Regions from separate parts of the Mesorhizobium sp. WSM4849 genome, predicted to be linked through region 3. Evidence: predicted binding sites of a transcription regulator. Region 3 holds the regulator's gene; each other region holds the start of a gene.
The links. The regulator PhoB, encoded in region 3, activates phosphate uptake and scavenging genes when phosphate is short. The targets are predictions, from matches to a motif close to TGTCATNNANCTGTCAT.
Positions count from the first base shown of each region.

Region 1: the regulator PhoB is predicted to act here: its motif matches at 3,187-3,203, upstream of ppk2 (polyphosphate kinase 2).
Region 2: the regulator PhoB is predicted to act here: its motif matches at 4,394-4,410, upstream of phnG (phosphonate C-P lyase system protein PhnG).

Region 1 is NZ_JBVVPW010000033.1:35,424-42,738, forward strand. It holds gene hemB (porphobilinogen synthase) at 1-439, shown strand, start outside; gene AC0L3L_RS28945 (nucleotidyltransferase family protein) at 488-784, shown strand; gene AC0L3L_RS28950 (HepT-like ribonuclease domain-containing protein) at 784-1,134, shown strand; gene AC0L3L_RS28955 (dihydrofolate reductase family protein) at 1,284-1,928, shown strand; gene ppk2 (polyphosphate kinase 2) at 2,179-3,099, opposite strand; gene AC0L3L_RS28965 (aldo/keto reductase) at 3,357-4,400, shown strand; gene AC0L3L_RS28970 (glycosyl transferase family 90) at 4,431-5,402, opposite strand; gene AC0L3L_RS28975 (hypothetical protein) at 5,607-5,765, shown strand; gene AC0L3L_RS28980 (DUF982 domain-containing protein) at 5,821-6,078, opposite strand; gene AC0L3L_RS28985 (GntR family transcriptional regulator) at 6,137-6,802, opposite strand; gene AC0L3L_RS28990 (multidrug efflux MFS transporter) at 6,983-7,315, shown strand, end outside.
Region 2 is NZ_JBVVPW010000001.1:384,043-391,357, forward strand. It holds gene phnM (phosphonate metabolism protein PhnM) at 1-390, opposite strand, end outside; gene phnK (phosphonate C-P lyase system protein PhnK) at 418-1,215, opposite strand; gene AC0L3L_RS01775 (alpha-D-ribose 1-methylphosphonate 5-phosphate C-P-lyase PhnJ) at 1,212-2,156, opposite strand; gene AC0L3L_RS01780 (carbon-phosphorus lyase complex subunit) at 2,153-3,259, opposite strand; gene phnH (phosphonate C-P lyase system protein PhnH) at 3,260-3,865, opposite strand; gene phnG (phosphonate C-P lyase system protein PhnG) at 3,862-4,323, opposite strand; gene phnF (phosphonate metabolism transcriptional regulator PhnF) at 4,488-5,189, opposite strand; gene AC0L3L_RS01800 (class I SAM-dependent DNA methyltransferase) at 6,208-6,984, opposite strand.
Region 3 is NZ_JBVVPW010000004.1:66,736-74,050, forward strand. It holds gene pstA (phosphate ABC transporter permease PstA) at 1-1,083, shown strand, start outside; gene pstB (phosphate ABC transporter ATP-binding protein PstB) at 1,096-1,911, shown strand; gene phoU (phosphate signaling complex protein PhoU) at 1,950-2,657, shown strand; gene phoB (phosphate regulon transcriptional regulator PhoB) at 2,674-3,363, shown strand; gene AC0L3L_RS05450 (ROK family protein) at 3,560-4,807, opposite strand; gene xylF (D-xylose ABC transporter substrate-binding protein) at 5,075-6,115, shown strand; gene AC0L3L_RS05460 (sugar ABC transporter permease) at 6,258-7,315, shown strand, end outside.

The DNA of each region.
Region 1 (7,315 bases), on a different contig from region 3:
TGCCAATGGTTTCCAGGATGTGGCGATCATGTCCTACGCGACGAAATTTGCTTCCGCCTTCTATGGACCTTATCGCGAGGCGGTCGGCACTGCCGGCCTGCTCAAGGGCGACAAGAAGACCTACTATCTCGACCACGCCAATTCCGACGAGGCCGTGCGCGAGGCCGAACAGGACCTCGCCGAGGGCGCCGACATGCTGATGGTCAAGCCCGGCCTGCCCTATCTCGACATCATCCGCAGGCTGAAGGACGAATTCCGGATGCCGACCTTCGCCTATCAGGTGTCGGGCGAATATTCGATGATCAAGGCGGCCGCTGCCAATGGCTGGATCGACGGCGACAAGGCGATGCTGGAATCGCTGCTAGCCTTCAAGCGCGCCGGCTGCGACGGCATCCTCACCTATTTCGCGCCCGAGGTGGCGGCGATGCTGAAGGGGTAGGCACTCGCATCGTTTTGGGATTTTGCTGCAATCCGCTAGAATGGACTCATGAGCAGGAACGAGGTCATCGAACGGTTGCAGAGGAACGCAGATGCCATCAAGGGCATGGGCGCGACTTCGCTGTATCTGTTCGGGTCGGCGGCGCGGGACGATGCGCAGCCGGACAGCGATCTTGATCTGTTCATCGACTATGATCCGGCGCGGCGCTTTTCTCTGATCGACCTGGTCGGGATCAAGCAATTTCTGGAAGAGAAGATGTCAACGGAAATTGACATCACCACACGCGACAGCCTTCATCCCATGTTGAAGGCCGAGATCGAACAATCGGCCGTGCGCGTATTCTGATGGCAGTCCGCCGGATCGAGCCGATCCTAGCCGAGATCATAGCGGCTTTGGATGGCATCAGCACTGCCACCGCCGGCAAGACCCTGGATGACTTTCGTGACGACTGGCTGCTTCGTCATGGCGTGGAGCGCGGCATCGAGATCATTTCTGAAGCCACCCGGCACATCCCGGACGATTTGCTCGCTCTTGCTCCAGAAATTCCCTGGAAACAGATTCGTGGAATTGGCAACGTTTTGCGTCACGGATACCACAAGACTTCCGACGCCATCGTCTGGACCGTAGTGACAGACAGTCTGTCGCCGCTCCGCCTAGCTGTCGAGCGCATACTCGAGGCGTCGCGGCGCAAGTAGCTGCTGCTGCAACCATCCTCTCTTTGCGGTGGTCCTGATGCTGGCCAAACAAGCCGCTCTTGCTCGGCGGCGAAGTACCGCTTGCAAAACGCAATCAGTCCAGCTAAAAACAACTGATTGCATTTTACAACCGGTTTAGGGAGGTACTCATGTCCAAGCTTCGTGTCAACGCATTCACCCTGTCTATCGACGGCTTCGGCGCCGGTCCCGACCAGGACCTGAAAGAGCCGCTGGGCATCGGCGGGGAAGCCTTGCACACATGGATGCTCGGCACCCGAACCTTCCGCAACATGTCTGGTGAAGATGGCGGGACCACGGATACCGACGACACGTTTGTGACGCGCAGCTTCGAAGATATCGGGGCGTGGATCATGGGCCGAAACATGTTCGGGCCGATCCGCGGACCTTGGCCCGATGACACCTGGAAAGGCTGGTGGGGAGACAATCCGCCCTACCATGTGCCGGTCTTCGTGCTCACCCACTTTCCGCGGGATCCTCTTGTCATGGACGGCGGCACGACCTTCTATTTCGTAACCGATGGTATCTACTCAGCGCTGGAAAAGGCGAAGGCAGCGGCTGATGGCAAGGATGTACGGCTGGGCGGCGGCGTCGCCACGATCCGGCAATATCTCCAGGAAAAGCTCGTCGACGACATGCATCTTTCGATATCGCCGATGCTGCTCGGCTCAGGCGAGAATCTTTTTGCCGGCATCGACATGCCCCGGCTCGGCTACCGCTGCAGCGAGCAGGTCGCAACGCCGAATGCCACGCATCTGATCATCAAGCGCGATTAGGACGTTTCGTCTGCTCTGTTGGCGAAACCTCGGTACAGGCCCCTTTCTCCCCGTCACTATACGGGGAGAAATGCCCGGCAGGGCAATGAGGGGCGGCGCAATCGATCGAAGGTTACGCTGCCGGACAATACTCCCTATGGCAATATGACGTCAGAATAATTTTGGTCCGACGCAGTGACTTTGGCGAGCTAAACTGTCGAAGTCGGCACAGCCCCTCATCCGCCTACCGGCACCTTGAGGGAGCTCTGCCTTAATACTTCTCCGGCACATACAGCTCGCGCGGCAATACCTGGCGCTCGTATTCGGGATTGAAGACGCGGTCGGGCAGCGTGATCTCTTCGTGCGGCACCTCCTGATAAGGCATCTGCTTGAGGAGATGGTCGATGCAGTTCAGCCGCGCCCGCTTCTTGTCGTTGCCCTCGACGATGAACCAGGGGGCTTCGGGAATGTTGGTGCGGGCGAAGGTCTCTTCCTTGGCCTTGGTGTACTGCTCCCAGCGCACGCGCGACTGCAGGTCCATCGGCGACAGCTTCCACTGCTTCATCGGATCATGGATGCGCATCTGGAAGCGCATCTGCTGCTCCTCATCGGTGATGGAGAACCAGTATTTGACCAGCGTGATGCCGGAGCGGACCAGCATGCGCTCGAACTCCGGCACGTCGCGAAAAAACTCCTCGACCTGATCCGGCTCGGCGAAGCCCATCACACGCTCGACGCCGGAGCGGTTGTACCAGGAGCGGTCGAACAGCACGATCTCGCCGCCTGCCGGCAGATGCGGCACGTAGCGCTGGAAATACCATTGCGACTTCTCGCGCTCGGTCGGCGCCGGCAAGGCGACGACGCGGCAGATGCGCGGATTGAGCCGCTGGGTGATGCGCTTGATGACGCCGCCCTTGCCGGCCGAGTCGCGGCCCTCGAAAACCACCACCAGCTTCTTCCTGGTGTAAGCCACCCAGGACTGCAGCTTGATCAATTCGGATTGCAGCGTGATCAGGTCGCGAAAATATTGCTGGCGATCCATCGAGGGCGGATGCGCGTTCTTGTAGATCTTGGCGATTTCCAGCGACAGCGCCGGTTCCGACATTTCCAGCTCGTAGTCTTCGTCGAGCGTGTCGGCGAGCTCCGCCTCCAGCCAGTCCTTGGCAGAAGAATTCTGTTTTGCTTCGGTCATTTATGCTGCTCCGCGTGCACGCCCGTGTCGGCGTCGGCCTGCCGGCCAAGATCGAACACCTTGAGCCGACTTGCATACAGGCCGGCAATGACGGTTTTATTGCAGCCGGCCCGCCCGCCGGTCGCCCAACTCCGTGAGATGTGATCGATCAGCCTCCCTGGCACGCACGACAAACGGCTCGGATTGTCCTACAAATGCCAGGCTCTTTCGGGCAGCCTTCGAAGCAGCCCTTCTCAACGCAATTGCGAGGATCTGATATGGAATACCGCACTCTCGGCCGTTCCGGACTGAAGGTTTCGACGCTTACCATGGGCACCATGACCTTCGGCGGCGCCGGCGCATTTTCGGCGGTCGGCAAGACCGATCTCGACGAGGCGCGCCGGATGATCGACCTCTGCATCGATTCCGGCATCAATCTCATCGACACCGCCAATGTCTATTCGAACGGGCTTTCGGAAGAGATCATCGGCGAAGCGCTCGGCGGCAAGCGCAAGCGCGATGTACTGATCGCCTCCAAGGCGCGCATGCGGATCGGCGACGGTCCCAACGACGAAGGGCTGTCGCGCTACCATCTGATCCGCGAGTGCGAGAAGAGCCTGAAGCGCCTCAGGACCGACGTCATCGACATCTATTTCTTGCACGAATGGGACGGCACGACGCCGCTGGAGGAGACCATCGCCGCGCTCGACACGCTCGTCACCCAGGGCAAGATCCGCTATGTCGGCTGTTCCAACTATTCCGGCTGGCAAGTGATGAAGGCGCTGGGGATCAGCGATCGCCAGCACCAGCCGCGCTTCGTCACCCAGCAGATCCACTACACGCTGGAAGCACGCGAAGCCGAATATGAACTGCTGCCGATCTCGGTCGACCAGGGGCTTGGCGTGCTGGTGTGGAGCCCGCTCGCCGGTGGACTGCTGTCCGGCAAATACAACCGCGACCAGGCCACCGCCCGCCAACTCAGCGGCTGGTCTGAACCGCCGATCCGTGATGAGGAGCGGCTATGGCGGATCGTCGACGTGCTTGTCTATATCGGCAACAACCATGGCGTGTCGGCGGCGCAGGTGGCGCTTGCCTGGCTGCTCGGCCGCCCGGCCGTCAGCTCGCTGGTCATCGGCGGACGGACCGAAGCACAGTTCAAGGACAACATCGCCGCTGCAAGCCTGGTGCTGACCAGCGATGAGCGCGCACGCCTCGACGCAGTCAGCCGCCCGCCCGTTCTCTACCCCTATTGGCACCAGCAGTTCACGGCAAAGGAGCGGTTTGGTCCGGCCGATCTGGTTCTTGACCGGCAAGGTGTCTGACAACGGATCAGGTCGAAGGTCGCCGCGGGCTTAGCCTGAGATAAAACGCCAGACCTCGGGATCAGGCTCGATCTGACCGCTGAGCACAAAATACTTGTAGAGCACGAGCAAGCAGATCGCCTGCTCGGCGCGTTCGTCGGCGAACTTGCGGCAATAGGCGTTGGCGGCGGCGACGATGCGTTCGGCCTCAGTCGGATGGCGTTCGAGATACTGCACCCGCTCGGCAAGATCCGTGAAATCAGGTTCGAGCGGCACATAGTGGACGTTGGCCACGAGATCGCTTTCGGCGAACCATGTCTCGTATGTCGGCGGCGGCATCAGGCACAGCGAATTCGAACTCATGATCCATTTGAGGTTGGTCGCCACATCGTTGCCTTCGAGCGAAATGATATAGCGACAGCGCCGCTGCTGATCGATGCTCAGATAAGGCTTGCGATATTCGGGCGCTGCCGTCGGTTTGGGCGTGCCGACATCGCAAAAGGGCAGATCGTGCGCCGCCTCCAGAAGCAAGGTCCTTATCGGGTTGTTGAGCTCGCCGCGCCACACCGCAACCGGAAGCTTGTCCGCAAAAGCAAAATCGTCGGCGGGCATGTGGAAGTGGCGGAACTTGTTGAGCTTGAACAGGATCCCGTTCCTGTTGTCGCCGGCGATCGGCCGATCCTTGACGATCGACGGCATCGCAGGCACTTCGACGACGTCGCCGAATTCGAGGTCGATGCGCAAATCGGGATCGAAGTAGCGGGTAAATTCCTTCAGATCGTAGTAATACATGCTCCGGCCTCTCGGTAGCCGGCTGACCGGCAGGGCCCCGGCGCTCGGCGCGAAAGCGCCCTGCAAGCTGTTGTAGTGGTTGAGACGCGCGCGGACCGATCCGTCCGAAAGCCTGGCCTGATCGAGCAGCCCGGCGAGCCTGCGGCGGAACAGCGCCTGCGGTGCGATATCGCGCACGACATTGCGCGCATAGTAGAAGAGCTTCTGTGTGTTTCTTTGCAGGGTGGCCATCGGTCACTTGGAAAAAAATCGGCTTGTGATTTGCACCCCCCGGCCCTCCTACACCATTGTGCCGGCTATCTTGCAAGCCACGGAACCGTGTTCAGCCGGCCTGCCGGCTGTGTATGGAGCCGATCGCCCTTTGCGGTGTTGTGTTTGTAGCCCAATGCTCCTAGGCAGGGCTAAGAAACCTGTGGGATTGTGAAAGGAAGAGATATGGCGCGAGCACCGAATTACGGCCAGGAACGCAAGGAACGCGACCGGCAGAAGGCCGCCAAGAAGGCGGAAAAGCAAGCGGCCAAGGTCGCAGCCAAGGAACGTTCGAAGCCCGAAGACGAGACCACGTCCGAGACCGAAACAGAAACGGCAGAGTAAAACGCATCCGGCCCGCGAGGCGGATCGGATTTGGCCTGGGAATTCCGCTGCGTCTTCAGGCCGGCGCCTTGTCGCTGACGAAAACGTTCACCTCGCGCGCGGCGGCGATGAAGGCGCGCCTCGCGATCATGGCCGGTTTGTCGCCGGCCAGGGCATCATGGCAGGCCTGCAGCGCTTCGCGATGCTTTGGACTGCGCTTGCCGGGCCAATTGTTGAGGAGGTAGTCGGAAGCCTCGCGCGCGGTCCGCAAGAGCTGAGTGGTTCCGTCCGCCGACTTGACGGTCACGGGTGTTTCAAATCGGTTGTTTTCCATCGCCGCTCTTACGCCATCGGCGCTCGCGAAGCGAGGGCGAAAGTGGTTGCCTCCGCAATCACGCCGCGACGATGGCAAATCCCCTGGCACGCAGGCCGCGCCGGTCATTGTGCAGCGATGTCACCAGCCGGTCGCGGCTGCCGACGATATGAGCCGAAAGCCGGTGTGCCGCCTCATCGGCATCGCCGGCCCGCACCGCTGCCAGAATGGCACGGTGTTCGGCCCAGGCACGGCCGAGTGCTGCCTCGTCGCGCACCTCCAGCCAACGCGCCCGCGACAGGCGCGTCATGGCATCGCGAACCGCCCTGAACAGGAACTCGTTGCCGGACAGGCGTGCCAGCTCGATGTGAAAATCCATGCCGACGCGATGCCATCCCTCGCGCGGGGTGCCAGCGTCGCAGGAGTCCAGCATCGCCTCGATGACGTCGACGGCGCTCCTGTCCTCCAAGGCACAAGTCAGCTTGACCGCCGCCACCTCGACCGCCTCGCGGTAGACGGCGATCTGCTCGAGCTCGGCGATGTTGATCGGCGATACCGTCCAGCCGCGCCCGTCGCGGCAGACCAGACCTTCCGTCTCGAGCCGCAGCAATGCTGCCCTGACCGGCGTGCGCGACGCCCCGAAGCGGCTTTCGATCCAGCGTTCCGTCAGCCGCTCGCCGGGACCGATCTCGAGGCCGAGGATCATCTCCCGAAGCTGCTTTTCGACATTCTGCATCTGCGACATTGTGGTTTCCGATTTCTGGCCGTTTTGCTGGCGATCGGCTCGACTACCATCGTTTGCCGATCACGTTAGAGAGCGCCGCATTGACAGCCGTCGAGCTTGCGTCCATGACGGATACCAACTTGGTATCCCAAAATGGAATCCGGAACAAGTCGTCGAGAGACCTGCCGGACAGGACAGGACATGCCGCAAGAAGCCACCCCTGCCATGCAAGGCGCCCACAACATCCACTGGCGCCGCAATCTCGCCGTGTGCTTTGCCGGCTCGTTCAGCACACTTGTCGCCATGACGCTGCTGTTACCCTTCCTGCCGCTTTACGTCGAGCAGCTGGGCGCCGAGGGGCACGCGGCTGTTGTGCAGTGGTCCGGCCTCGCCTATGGCGCGACGTTCTTCGCCGCCGCGCTGGTGGCGCCGCTGTGGGGACGGCTGGGCGACCGCTACGACCGCAAGCTGATGCTGGTGCGCGCCAGTTTCGGCATGGCCGTCTGCATGTCGCTGACCGGCATGGTGGAGACT
Region 2 (7,315 bases), on a different contig from region 3:
ATCGACGAGGATGGGCAGAATGCGCGCCCGATCGTCTTGCTTTCTGTGATCGCGGGTCGTTGACCCGATGCAAAGGGAATCGAAAACTGTTGTAATGCCGGCTGCGGTGACCAATGCATCATGCGCTACGACAGCGGAAAGCGGGTTCCAAAGCACTCCGGCCCGCGGTAGAGCATGCTTCTCGAGATTGTCTGTATGAAGGTCGATGAGACCCGGTATAAGATAGCCTCCTCCGAGATCGATCGCGCCGGAAGCCTTGCTCCTTCCAGGAGCGATGTCATTGATGCAGCCGTCAACAACATGGACGGTTCCTTCATAAACCTCGTCCAGCAAGACCAGTCTTGCGCCGGTCAAACTCAGTTCGTTGTTGACGGAGCGTTTGACCGCCACGCGCGATGAAGTGTCATTTCCGAGCATTTAGAGCACCGATGATACGAGAAGTTGCGTGTAGGCGTGATGCGGATCATCCAGGACCTGATCCGCCAGACCGGTCTCCACAACGTTGCCCCGCCACATCACTATGATGCGGTCCGCCAACAGCCGGGCAACGGAAAGATCATGGGTCACGATCACCGCCGAGATACTGAAATCCAGGACCAACTGTCGCAACAGATCCAACAGCCGAGCTTGGACCGAGACATCGAGCCCGCCAGTCGGCTCATCCATGAAGACGAGGCGCGGCTTGGTGACGAGAATTCTGGCGATCTGCAGGCGTTGCTGCATGCCGCCGGAAAAGGTTCTCGGGTGATGATCCGTGCGCCGCAGATCAATCTCGACCCGGGCGAGCCACTTCTGAGCCTCTTGCCGTATGTGGCCATAGTGGCGGGCACCGGTGGCCATCGGCCGCTCGCCTATGTTGCCTCCTGCGCTGACTTCCATTCTGAGGCCATCGCGCGGGTTCTGGTGCACAAGTCCCCAGTCGGTACGCATCAGCTTGCGGCGCTCCGGCTCTGAAAATGTCAGAATATCCGTTGGCCCCTTGTCATGGAGGTCGTAAACCACGGACCCGGTATCCGGCATCAACCGACCCGAAAGGCAGTTGAGCAAGGTCGACTTGCCGGATCCGGATTCGCCAACAATGGCGATGATCTCCCCTGGGAAGAGGTTGAAGGAAATGTTCTGGCAGCCGATCGTCTTTCCATAGCCCTTCGTAAGATTTTGCACGGAGAGCAGTGATTGCCGGCGCTGGGGTTGGACCTGAATTGCCGTTCTCATCGTTGCGATCCCTTTTTGATTTTAGAAGTCGGGAACGATTCAAATGGAGCCTTGCCTTGACCCTCCGGTCCAACGTGACCATGGTCTCGACGGGTTGCGCAGTAGTCGGTGTCGGAGCAAACGAACATTCGATGCCCGCTGTTATTCACGACAATCTCGTCGAGGTAACTGTCGGTCGCTCCACAAAGCGCGCAGCATTGCCTCCATTTTTGAACTCGGAACGGATGGTCTTCGAAGTCAAGATTGTGCACTTGCGTGTAAGGCGGGACCGCATAGATTCGCTTCTCGCGACCAGCACCGTAAAGCTGGATCGCCGGATTGTTCGCTATCTTCGGGTTGTCGAATTTGGGAATAGGCGACGGTGACATCAGATATCGCCCGTTGGTCATGACCGGGTAGCTGTGAGCCGTGGCAATATGGCCGAAGCGCGCAATGTCTTCGTAGAGCTTGACGCTCATCAAGCCGTATTCTGCATAGGCATGCATTTTCCGCGTCTCAGATTCCCGCGGTTCCAGACTGTGCAACGGTTCTGGCGAGGGAACCTGGTAGACGATGACTTGACCCTCTCTGAGAGGCGTTTCGGGCACGCGATGCCGTGTCTGAATGATTGTGGCCGCAGCGGTTTGTTCGGTCGTCTCGATTCCAGCCACGCTCTTGAAAAATCGGCGGATCGAGACCGCGTTCGTGGCGTCATCGGCACCTTGGTCAATCACCTTGAGCGTGTCGTTGGGGCCGATGACACTGGCTGTCACTTGTATGCCACCAGTACCCCATCCGTAGGCTAGCGGCATCTCGCGACTGCCAAATGGAACCTGCAGGCCGGGAACGGCCATCGCCTTCAAGATGCACCGACGGATCATCCGTTTGGACTGCTCGTCGAGATAGGCAAAGTTGTACGTCTGGCGGCTACGCTTGGCCGCATCTTCACGAACGCCCGTCATTCCGCCGCCTCCTTGGTTGAACGGCTGCCGACTTGCGCCTCGCGCAGCTGTCGAATGAACTGCAGGTCACCCTGAAAATCGACGTAGTGAGGCAAGGTCAAATGTGAGACGAACCCGGCTGCCTCGAGATTGTCGGTATGAGAAAGGACAAATTCCTCGTCCTGTGCGGGGTATTTCACATCCTCGCCATATTCGCGCGACCGCAACGACCGATCGACGATCGCCATTCCCATCGCCTTGCGCTCACTCTTTCCAAAGGAGAGACCATATCCCCGCGTGAAGCGTGCTGGCTCGTCGTCCGAGCCCGCAAACAAGTCCAACATCTGGCATTCCGTGACGGTGATGTCTCCTATCGAAACGGGAAAGCCCAGTTCCTCGGGAATGAGCTCGATCGCGACGTCTCCGACTCGGGTTTCGCCGACATAGGGATGGGCTGCGCCATAGCCACGCAGGGCGGAATAGGCCAATCCCACGACAAATCCTTCATCGCCACGTGCAAGGTTCTGCAAACGCTGATCGCGACCGGCCGGTAGCGCCAGAGGCTCTCGCGTTAGATCGAACACCGAGGCTTCATCTGGCGCAGGCACTTCGGCTTCGATCAGGCCTTCATCCGAGATGCTGTCGAAAGCACGCGGACAATTGGCGTCAAGCGGGGTCTCACCAAGTTCCGCTTTCAACTCCTCGACTTCAGCGTTGTCGACGAGGTCGAAATCAAGCAGTCGATGCGTGTATTCGTAGGTCGAACCGAGGACCTGGCCTCCCGGAACGTCCTTGAAGGTGGCAGAGATCCGTCGCTGGACGGCCATCCGATCCGTATTGATCGCTTTCGACACCGCAAAGCGCGGCAGGGTCGTGCGGAAAGCCCGGAGGAGGAAGATCGCCTCGACTGCGTCGCCCTGAGCCTGCTTCAATGCGAGCGCTGCAAGCTCTCTGTCGTAGACCGAGCCCTCGCACATCACCCGATCGACAGCGAGACCGAGTTGCTCGGCAATCTGAGTAACCGCTAGTTCGGGGACTTTAGTATCGCCGCGCCTATCCTCTGCGATCAAGCGGTGCGAGTTGAGAATAGCCTGCTCGCCGCCTTTAACAGCCACATATGCCATTTAGATCTCCACCGATATGCTGCGAGGAAGAGCAATGATTGCGTTTCCGGAGGTAAAGAGGACATCCACCCCGATTGGATAAAGCTCCTGATTGAGCTGCCACTCTCCCCAGAACCACGACGGAAGCCCCTCGATGGCAACTGAGGCCTCGTGCTGGATCCCAGGCCCACGCCACCGAACCGGTGAACCGGCAGTAAAGGAGGGGACCTGGACAATAATGGTTGGCGAAGTCTGCGGCTCCAACTCGGTTCCGAGGTGTAACTCTGCCAGGCGTGGCATCGTCATCGGATCCGTCACGATGGCAAATGCCGCTTCTTCCGCGCCAATCACGAACGGTGTAGCGCAGTGAAACCGAAGGTAATTGCGGACCTCGTCGCTGTTGGATCGGTAATCGAGCCAGATCGGTGTTTCGAAGTCTGCCAATGTGAGGCAAGCGGAGACGGTCGCCGGTGCGAGCGGTCCAACTGCCGTAGTTTCAGAGCCGAGCGTTTGCGGACGGCCCACATATGCATAGGCATCCAAGATACGGCGGAATGTGTCTTGGCTATCGAAGACGGGATGCGTGAATCCGGGCTCGATCCCGGAAGTGTCCATAATGCTGCTCATTCCGGACTCGTGCCTCGCGCCATTGCAAAAAAATCGACCTTTGTGGAAGCCGCCTTGCGGCTCTTCAGCTCACGGCGGCTCGCTTGTATTGCTTCGAATCGAGCGACCAATTCACGACTCTCGGCCGCGACTTCATCCGCCCTTTGAAGAAGCGCATCGAAGACTGCCGCCAGTTCCGCCTGGCGTTGGTCGCGTCCGAGCACGAAGGCGAACCCCGTCGTGCCGTCGGCTAGCCTCAGCGCACATCGGGTCATCGTGGCCTCACCGAGGTTAAAGGGGCTGCCAGTACCGCCTGCCCGTCCACGCAACAGGACGAGGCCGGTCTCGGGCCGACGCAGCCATTCATATTGTGGCGCGGTGGGCAGATCGCTCCATGCGCGCTCAAGGTCTTCGCACATGGTTCGCGCCAGAACCGCCATCCATCGCTGTCTTTTTTCCATTTCATCGCGCACTTGCATTCGCCGCCCGATTGAGGCCGGCATTGGGCCAATGTTCCTAGATATCTAGGTATCTCATTAGCTCTGCTTTGTAACGCATTGATGACAAGGGCTTGATTCAACAAAAGGGTTCGTCAGATTACAGCGGGACGGCCGCCGACCAGCCTCCAGTCGGCAATCCGGATTTAGTACTCCCCCTCTATGAGGTATTCATATCTGTCGGCTCGGATAACGCTGAAGGCATATTTGATCGGCCATCCATCCGGAGTCACATCGACATTGGTTTCGAGAAGCACTGGGCTGGACGAAGATATTCGCAACAGAAGGGCTTCCTGTTGGGTAGGCCTTCGGGCCGTTATCCGCGTCCATTTCCGCTTATATTGCGGGATGCCACAGCGCTTCAGGGCCGCAGTCGGAGAGTTCTGCCCCTCGAACGCCGTGGCAAGATCAGGAACTCGCTCCACTGGAAAATATGCCGTTCCGGTCGCCAGGGGCCAATCGTTGATGAATGAAGTCGTCCTGACGGCAGTGGCGAGCGCGGGAGGCGCGATCTTCAAATGCGTGGCAATGTCCGGTTCGACAGAGATCTCGTTGATCGATAATATCTCGCGCTTGACGGCCTTGTTATGGCCAAGGAGTTTGAACGTAAATCTCGGATCATTGTCCAAGGTGTGCGAAATGAAGTCGTCAGCAACGAACGTACCTACACCGTGCTGGACCCGCAGAGCACCTTCAGACTCCAAAACCTTGATGGCGTTGCGCACGGTGTGACGATTGACGCCAAACCGTTCCGCCAAAACAAAATCCCCGGGCAGACGGCCGTTCTCGAAGGCTCCTGCATGAATATCACTGAGTATTCCGGACCGAACAACTTCCCACAGTTTCATTAGGCACCCTCTTCTACTTACAATATGAGGCACAGCATTTCCCGAACATGGGCCGACCCTATTTATCTGAAAGCGGCTGATCTGGAAATGTCTCATGAGGTAGCCCGGAGATGGACGCAGGAGTCGAAGCAACGCGCGTTGTCGGGCCACACCCATCCACCGGAAGAGGGTACAGACAGAAGTGTCTTCCGGGTCGACAAGGGCGCGCCCGATGCAGGCCATGTCCTGACCCGCGTATTGAAGTCTGCATCGACGCTGTGAGGACGGAAGCCCGACCCGGCATGGGGATCCTCGGCACAGCAGACCGGTGCCCCTGTCCGCGAAGCAAAGACCAGAGCGGGAGACGCGCCCGATGATTCTCAAGAAAGTCCGAGCTCACGCCGTCGATCATCATCAGCAGGAGTTTACGACGCTTCTGCGGCGCGTCAATCAATCAAGATGAGAACGCCGCTGGGCGGGAACCTGAGGAGGGTGTAGTCCGACCGGAGTTTCCGTCCAGCGGCGGCGACCCGTTCGGAAGAATCATTTGTGCCCGGCCGCCACGTCTTTCCGAAATCGGTGGGTTCTCATGAACCCCGGCGGATCCAGGTGACGAAACCGATGAAGACCCGGGCAAAAATGTCGTGGTTCAGAATGGTCTCGTCACCTTGGGCTCAGCCCACCGAAAGCGGGATGTTGGTGCAGCCGCGACCACCGGCGACCGAATATTAGCTAGGCTCAGCAAAACGAGCCGCCTCACGTAGTTGAGCCCCGGAACCCGGAGCCGAAATTTATAAGGATGTCAACATATCCTAATCTTGACATAGCCAACCCCATATGAGGGTCTTCACCGCCGGCCAGAAGCGCCGCGCTGATGGCCATATCAAGGCCGAACACCAGATGGACCGCAACTACCTCGCCGGCGAGCAAGGCGACGCCGAGGTATGAATATTCATCGCCTCGATTCGCTTCATGCTACGTCGAAGCAAGGCTCCGCCGCGCCCATGACCGGGGTTCGCGTGAGGCTCTAAGGGCGCTCTCATCGTGCTTTGCGGAACACCGACATGTATCGCGAAGATTTATTGTCAAACGGGCGCCTCTGCCAGTCTCCGTGGCGCTCAAGAAGCTCAAGTCCGCTGATCCTTGCGAGCAAGTCGAGTTCGCTTGGATAGACATATCGCATCTTAAGCGGCATTGTCCGGCTTCCTTTCTGTGTAATCCAAAAGTCCAGAGAAATAAAATGCTGCTGATTGCGGTCATGTCTTGCGAAGCGCACTATCGCACGCTGTTCATCGAGATGTATGAGTGTCGTTCTTTGGTCACGATATATGTCATTCTCGGAAAAGTCTTTCGTATATGGATAATTCAAATCGACGACAAAACAACCTTTTGGCTTTAGAGTCTTTGCAATTGACTTCAAACAACTTATCTGTTGCTCGACAGTTAGCATAAGCGAGAAGGTGTCACCAACGCAGTACACGAGATCATATTGAGTGCCCAGGTCGAACTCTGCCATATCGCCAACGTGTGCTATGACAGACTGTCCACCTTTCTTCGCGCGAAGCGAGGCAAGCATCCTTTCCGAGTTATCGAGACCGTGAACCGAAACTCCTGTTTCCGAGAGGGGCAGGGCGAAGTGGCCGTTTCCGACGCCCAATTCGAGTGCGGATCCGTTCTTTGCGAAAGACGCGAGAAAACTGATTGCTCGCTCGACCTCGATCGATTTGTTGAGAGCTTCCCCATATTCATCGTATATATCACTCCATATTTCGCCATATGCGGTATAGGCATCCTTTTCTTTCCCAGGATCGTTCACGACGCTTTCCTCGCTTGCTGACCGACCAATACGAGACGACCTTATTCGATTTGGCTATGAGGTTGCATCTTTTGGTCCTATGCTGCTTCAGATCCTGCTACTGTGCGCTCGCGAAGGCAGGCCCTTTTTGCTATGATCTACAGGACCAAGAGTCGTGCCAATTTGCTGGTCCAGCCGAGAGAAAAATTTTGCGATTGTTTTCAGTTATTTCGCCACAGGCAACTCAACAGATAACCTAGACACACCAGTGTCGAAAACCGGACAAACCCATCAAAGGGTATAGGATGGCGTACTTGGCATCGCGTGACGTTGACCTCGCCGGAGAGGCACA
Region 3 (7,315 bases):
TCGGAAACCAGCGGCGACATCGATCTGACCTTCGGCGACGACGCCATGCTGACGCTGGCGCGTGGCAATGGTGCGACCGAGGGCGAAAACGGTATGCTCACGCTGACGAGCGGTGCGTCGTCGCTGCTGGTCGCGTTCAATGGCGGTACGGTCAAGCTGACCGCGCTGTCGCCTGGGGCCAACGGGACGGCGGTCGCAAAGGGCACGGTGATCGAGGCGCTGGACAGCACGGCGCCCGCCGCGAGCGGCCAGGCATTCCTGCGCGTCATCGACACGCCGGAAGAATCGCGAAAGATTTCCGACAAGATGATCGTCTGGCTCGACACGCTGAAGAGCGCCGGCCTGATCGAAAGCCGGTTCAACTCGATCTTCTTCTTCACCGGCGCAAGCCGCGAGCCGGAACTGGCCGGTGTCTGGGGCGCGGTCGTCGGATCGTTCCTGACCATGATCGTTACGCTCGCCATCGCCTTCCCCATCGGCGTTTCGGCGGCGATCTATCTTGAGGAATTTGCCCCCAAGAACCGGCTGACGACGATCATCGAAGTGAATATCAACAATCTGGCGGCGGTGCCTTCGATCGTCTTCGGCCTGCTTGGACTTGCCGTATTCCTGAATTTCTTCGGCATGCCGCGCTCAGCCCCGGTGGTCGGCGGCATGGTGCTGGCGCTGATGACCCTGCCGATCATCATTATCGCCTCGCGCGCTTCGTTGCGCGCCGTGCCGCCGTCGATCCGCGAGGCGGCGCTCGGCATCGGAGCGTCCAAGGTCCAGACCGTATTCCATCACGTCCTGCCGCTGGCGATGCCGGGGATCATGACCGGCACCATCCTCGGAATGGCGCATGCGCTGGGCGAAACCGCGCCGTTGCTGATGATCGGCATGGTCGCCTTCATCGTCGACATTCCCGGCGGCTTCACCGATCCCGCGACGATCCTGCCGGTGCAGATATTCATGTGGGCGGATTTCCCGGAAGCTGGATTCCAGCAGAAGACTTCGGCGGCGATTTTGATTTTGCTGCTGTTTTTGGTCATCATGAACGCCATCGCGGTGATACTGCGCAGGCGCTTCGAGCGGCGCTGGTAAGGAGTAGAGGATATGAACATCATGACGGAAGCTGGCGTCGAACAGAAACTGAGCAGCGGAACCAATGCCCCTTCGATCAAGATGAAGGGCGAAAAGGTCTCTGTTCATTACGGCGAGAAGCGAGCTCTGTTCGATGTGGATATCGATGTCCGCGAGAACCAGGTGACGGCGTTGATCGGCCCATCGGGCTGTGGCAAGTCGACCTTCCTGCGGTGCCTGAACCGAATGAACGACACCATCGATATCGCGCGGGTGAGCGGCAAGATCACGCTCGACGGCGAAGATGTCTACGACCCGAAGATCGATGTCGTCGAACTGCGAGCCCGCGTCGGCATGGTATTCCAGAAGCCGAACCCGTTTCCGAAGTCGATCTATGAAAACGTCGCCTACGGTCCGCGCATTCACGGCCTGGCCAGGAGCAAGGCCGAGTTGGACGGCATCGTTGAATCGAGCCTGAAGAAGGCCGGCCTGTTCAACGAGGTCAAGGATCGCCTGCTCGAGTCGGGTACCGGTCTCTCCGGCGGACAGCAGCAGCGCCTGTGCATCGCGCGCGCCATCGCCGTATCGCCGGAAGTGATCCTGATGGACGAGCCCTGTTCGGCGCTCGATCCGATCGCCACCGCCCGCGTCGAGGAACTGATTGACGAACTGCGCCAGAACTACACGATCGTCATCGTCACCCATTCGATGCAGCAGGCAGCGCGCGTGTCGCAACGCACGGCGATGTTCCATCTCGGCTATCTGGTCGAGGAGGGCGCGACCGACAAGATGTTCACCAACCCCGACGACAAGCGCACCCAGGACTACATCACCGGCCGGTTCGGCTGAGCGGTCCGGCGGCGAATTTCGAACACGAGGACAGTATCATGGGTGAACACACCGTCGCATCTTTCGACGAGGAACTGGAGCACATCGACAGGCTGATCCGCGATATGGACGAGCTCGCCGCCGCGATGGTCGCAGCCTCGATCCGCGCGTTGCTTGCATCAGACAATGCGATGGCGCAGCGCGTCGTCTCGGACGACGCCATCATGGATGCGCGGCAGCGCGAACTCGACGATAGTGCGATCACGCTGATCGCCAAGCGGCAGCCGATGGCGCAAGATCTGCGCGCCGTGGTTGGCGCAATCCGCATGGCCGGCGATCTCGAGCGCATCGGCGACCTGGCCAAGAACATAGCCAAGCGGGTCAGCGCAGTCGGGCAGAGCGCCACGCCGCGTAATCTCTCGCACGGTATCGACGCGATGGCGGATCTCGTTCTTGTGCAGCTCCGCGGCGTGGTCGAGCACTATGTGTCGCGCAATGCCGGCGCGTTGAAAGAACTGCGCGCCGACGACCAGAAGATCGACGTGAAATACACGGCGGTTTTTCGCGAACTCCTGACCTACATGATGGAGGATCCGCGCAACATCACCGCCTGCACGCATCTTCTGTTCTGCGCCAAGAATCTCGAGCGTATCGGCGATCACGTCACCAACATCGCCGAAAACGCCTACTATGTCGTGACCGGGCAGCAATTGCCGGCGGATCGCCCGAAGCTCGACGAAACGACGATGTCGGCGCCGGCGACATGACGGGGGTGACCGGTCGATGATCGCGCCACGCATCATGGTGGTGGAGGACGAAGAGCCGCTGGGCGTCCTCCTCCGCTACAATCTGGAATCCGAAGGCTATCAGGTCGAGGTGGTGACGCGCGGCGACGAGGCCGAAATCCGGCTGCAGGAAAACGTGCCCGATCTTCTGGTGCTCGACTGGATGGTGCCGGCGGTTTCCGGCATCGAGCTTTGCCGACGCCTTCGGATGCGCCCCGAAACCGAGCGGCTGCCGATCATCATGCTGACCGCACGCGGCGAGGAGAGCGACCGGGTGCGCGGCCTCTCGACAGGGGCCGACGACTACCTGGTCAAGCCGTTCTCGACACCGGAATTCATGGCCAGGATCAAGGCGCTGCTGCGCCGCGCCAAGCCCGAAGTGCTGTCCAGCGTGCTGAAGGTCGGCGACATCATGCTCGATCGCGAATCGCACAGGGTCTATCGCAAGAAGAGCGAGATCCGGCTCGGGCCGACCGAATTCCGGCTGCTCGAATTCATGATGCGGCACCCAGGTCGGGTCTTCTCGCGCAGCCAGTTGCTCGATAATGTCTGGGGCGAGACGATCTACATCGACGAGCGCACGGTGGACGTCCATGTCGGCCGGTTGCGCAAGGCGGTCAACAATGGTCGCATGCCCGACGTCATCCGCACCATCCGCGGTGCGGGCTATGCGATCAGGGAAGACTAGCTGATATTCAGGTGATGCCGGCCTGCGACCGGCGATTTCCTGCGCTTCCGGTACGTACCCAAAAGTACGCTCCGTTCCGGTTCTCGGAACTCACCCAGTCTGGTCGGCTCGCGCCCGTCTTCGAGCCCGGCGCGGCCTGACCTGAATCTCAACACATCCCCAAGTCGCATTCCGCCTTTGTTCCTTGCCTTCGGACTCAGGCCACGTCCTTCCTGATCGTGCCGGACTTCCCTTGCGCGCCCGGCGCGAAAATCTCCTGGTCGACGAAGCTCAGCGCCCGCAAGGCGCAGCCTTCGCGGATCAGCGGCAGCTCGTTCGTCTCGGTGTCGAAGGAAATCGAACCCGAATGCTGGCCGCCGGCGGTCTGGGCGATGGCCTCGCGCAGGGCCGGTTCGATCAGGTCGAAGGCGGCAGCGCTGGCGCCGACCATGGCGACCGGCGCCGGATCGATCAGCGCGAACAGGCTGCCAAGCCCGAAGCCGAGCGCTTCGCCGGCCTTGCGGTAGGCTTCGCGCTCCGGTCCGTCCGTCTGACGCGCCCGGGCCGCCAGTGCCTGCATCTCGGCGTCGCTGACATCGGCGACCGGCTCTGCGTTCTCGCTCAATTGCCTTGCGTTGCGCCAGATGGCGTAGTTGCCGGCATAGGCCTCGACGCAGCCGCGCCGCCCGCAGCGGCAAAGCGCGCCGCCCGGCCGATGAATCATGTGGCCGAATTCGCCGCCCGAGGAATGGGTGCCGGTGAACAGTTCGCCCTTCAGCACCAGCCCCATACCGATGCCGTGCGAGAGCAGGATGGCGATGAAATCGTCGCGGTAGCGATCCGGGTCGCGCCAGCGCAGCGCCACGGCCATCATGTTGCAGTCGTTCTCCATGATGGCCGGGATGCCGAACTCGCGTTCCAGAATGTCGGCGAAGGCGATGTTCGTCTGCGGCGTGATCGGCGACCACAACATGGCGCGCGCATGCGAATCGGTGATGCCCTGGATCGCCAGCGCGATGCGGGCGACGCTTTGGACGTCGAGGTCGGGGTCTTCGATCCGGCGCCGCACGATGGCGACACATTCGTCGATCAGCTCGTCGCGCGACATGGTCAGCGTGTCCAGCCGGCGCTGTTCCTCGGCGACGACCTGTCCGGCATAATCGATGACAGCGACCGACAGGAAATTCAGCGACAACACGACCGCCAATACCGCAGCGGCTTCCGGATTGAGGCTGAGGCCGACCTGCGGTCGGCCGCGTTTCATCGAAACGGTCTCGCTCGCCTTGCTCTCGGTCAGGATGCCTTCCTGGATCAGGTCGGAAGAGATCGCCGATATGGTCGAATGGCTGAGGCCGGTGGTTGCGGCGATCTCGGTCCGCGACGGCTGGCCGGCCCGGCGTACCGCAGAAATCACCATCGCCCGGTTACGCCGGCGCAAATCGTCATGACGGATTCCAACCGACATTCTTTTGCTTCCTCCCTATTGCCGCGGCCGCTCATGAATCGGAGGCCGTCGGTAATGTCCGACAAATAGTGGCAGAAGCAGCGGACCCTGTCATTATTTATTCCGAGGCTCGAAATAAGTCGGCAGGGACATCAAAATCCATCGGAATTGATGTTGACAGCGCTTCGCGGTTGGACCAGTATTTTTTCGAGCCTCGAAAAAATAGGGGCCTTTGTGCCGGCCTTCGGGCCAGTTGGTCGCGCCGTACGCGGCGCAGGGAGGAAAATCATGAAGAGATTCGCAGCCGCCATGCTGGCGGGGGTCGCCATGTCGCTGACGCTCGCGTCGGTCGCACAGGCCAAGGACAAGGTCATTGGCGTTTCGTGGTCGAACTTCCAGGAAGAGCGCTGGAAGACCGACGAAGCCGCCATGAAGTCGGCGATTGAGGCCGCCGGCGACAAGTATATTTCCGCCGATGCACAGTCCAATCCCGGCAAGCAGCTGACCGACGTCGAGAGCCTGATCTCGCAGGGTGCCAACGCGCTGATCATCCTTGCGCAGGATGCCTCGGCCATCGGGCCGGCGGTGCAGAAGGCGCTGGACGAAGGCATTCCGGTCGTCGGCTATGACCGGCTGATCGAGAACAAGGACGTGTTCTATCTGACCTTCGACAACCAGGAAGTCGGCCGCATGCAGGCCCGCGAAGTGTTCAAGGTGGCGCCGGAAGGCAATTACGTCTTCATCAAGGGCTCGGGCGCCGATCCGAATGCCGATTTTCTGTTCGCCGGCTCCATGGAAGTGCTCAAGGACGCGATCGACAGCGGCAAGATCAAGAATGTCGGCGAGGCCTATACGGACGGCTGGCTTCCCGCCAACGCTCAGAAGAACATGGAACAGTTCCTGACCGCCAACGACAACAAGGTCGATGCCGTGGTTGCTGCCAATGACGGCACCGCCGGTGGCGTCGTCGCGGCGCTGACGGCGCAAGGCTTGGCCGGATCCGTGCCGGTGTCGGGCCAGGACGGCGACTATGCCGCGCTGAACCGTATCGCGCTCGGCACGCAGACCGTATCGGTGTGGAAAGACGCGCGCGAGCTCGGCAAGAACGCTGCCGAGATCGCCTCGCAGCTGGCCGACGGCAAGCAGATGACAGACATTGCGGACGTCAAGGACTTCACCACGCCGGGCGGCAATGTCGTCAAGTCGCTGTTCCTGACGCCGATTGCCATCACCAAGGACAATCTCAACGTCGTCATCGACGCGGGCTGGATCAAGAAGGAAGAGGTCTGCGCCGGCGTGGCAGCGGGCACTGTCCCGGTCTGCAACTGATCCGGCCTTCGCAAGAAGCCTGAAACGCCGCGGCTTCACGCCGCGGCGTTTTTTCAGAAAGAATTGTTTTTCCGCTTCTCGCGGCTAACTTCCAAGCTGCTTCCGGCATCCGCGGCAGACGGCAACCCGGTGGGAGGACATCATGACCGACGCGACTTCCAACACGCCGGCCGCCGATACAGCTGCCGATCGGGCGCGTGAATCCGAGCTCAGCCCCGTCGGCCGCTTCCTCAAGGCAACCGAGCTCGACATACGCATGCTCGGCATGGTCGGCGCGCTGCTGGTCATCTGGGTTGGAATCCACATCCTGTCGGGCGGGCTCTTCCTTACGCCGCGCAATCTCTGGAACCTGTCGGTGCAGACCTCCTCGGTCGCGATCATGGCGACCGGCATGGTGCTGGTCATCGTGATGCGCAACATCGATCTTTCGGTCGGCTCCGTCGAAGGTGTGATCGGCATGGTGATGGGCGTCGCGCAGGCCGAATTCCTCATCCGGGTCATGGGCTTCCAGCTTGGAAATCCCTGGATATGGATCATCGCACTGGCTGCCGGCGTAGCGCTCGGCCTCATGATCGGCGCGCTCCAGGGCTTCATCATCGCCTATCTCGAGGTTCCGGCCTTCATCGTGACGCTGGGCGGCCTGCTGATCTGGCGCGGCATGGCGTGGCTGATGACGAGCGGGCGCACCGTCGCGCCGCTCGACGCCACATTCCAGCTCATGGGTGGCGGGCCGCGTGGCTCGATCGGGGCAACCGCAAGCTGGATCGTCGGCATTCTCGCCTGTGTGGCCGTCGCCTTGATGCTGCTCAACGGCCGGTCACAGCGCAAGCGGTTCAAATTCCCGCTGCGCCCGGTCTGGGCGGAGAGCTTGCTTGGTGTTGTCGCCTGCGCCGCCATCCTTGGCGCCGTCTGGATCGCCAATTCCTACCCCTGGCCGATCGGCATCGTTCGCCAGTACGCTCAGCGGACCGGCATCACTGTTCCCGAAGGCGGCCTGTTCATCGCCCATGGCATCGCCATACCGGTGCTGATCGCGGTCGCAGTCGGCATCGTCATGACCTTCATCACCAGGCGCACCCGTTTCGGCCGCTATGTCTTCGCCATTGGCGGCAATCCGGAAGCGGCCGAACTCGCCGGCATCAACACGCGCTGGGTGACCATGAAGGTGTTCATGATCATGGGCGTGCTGGCCGCGATCAG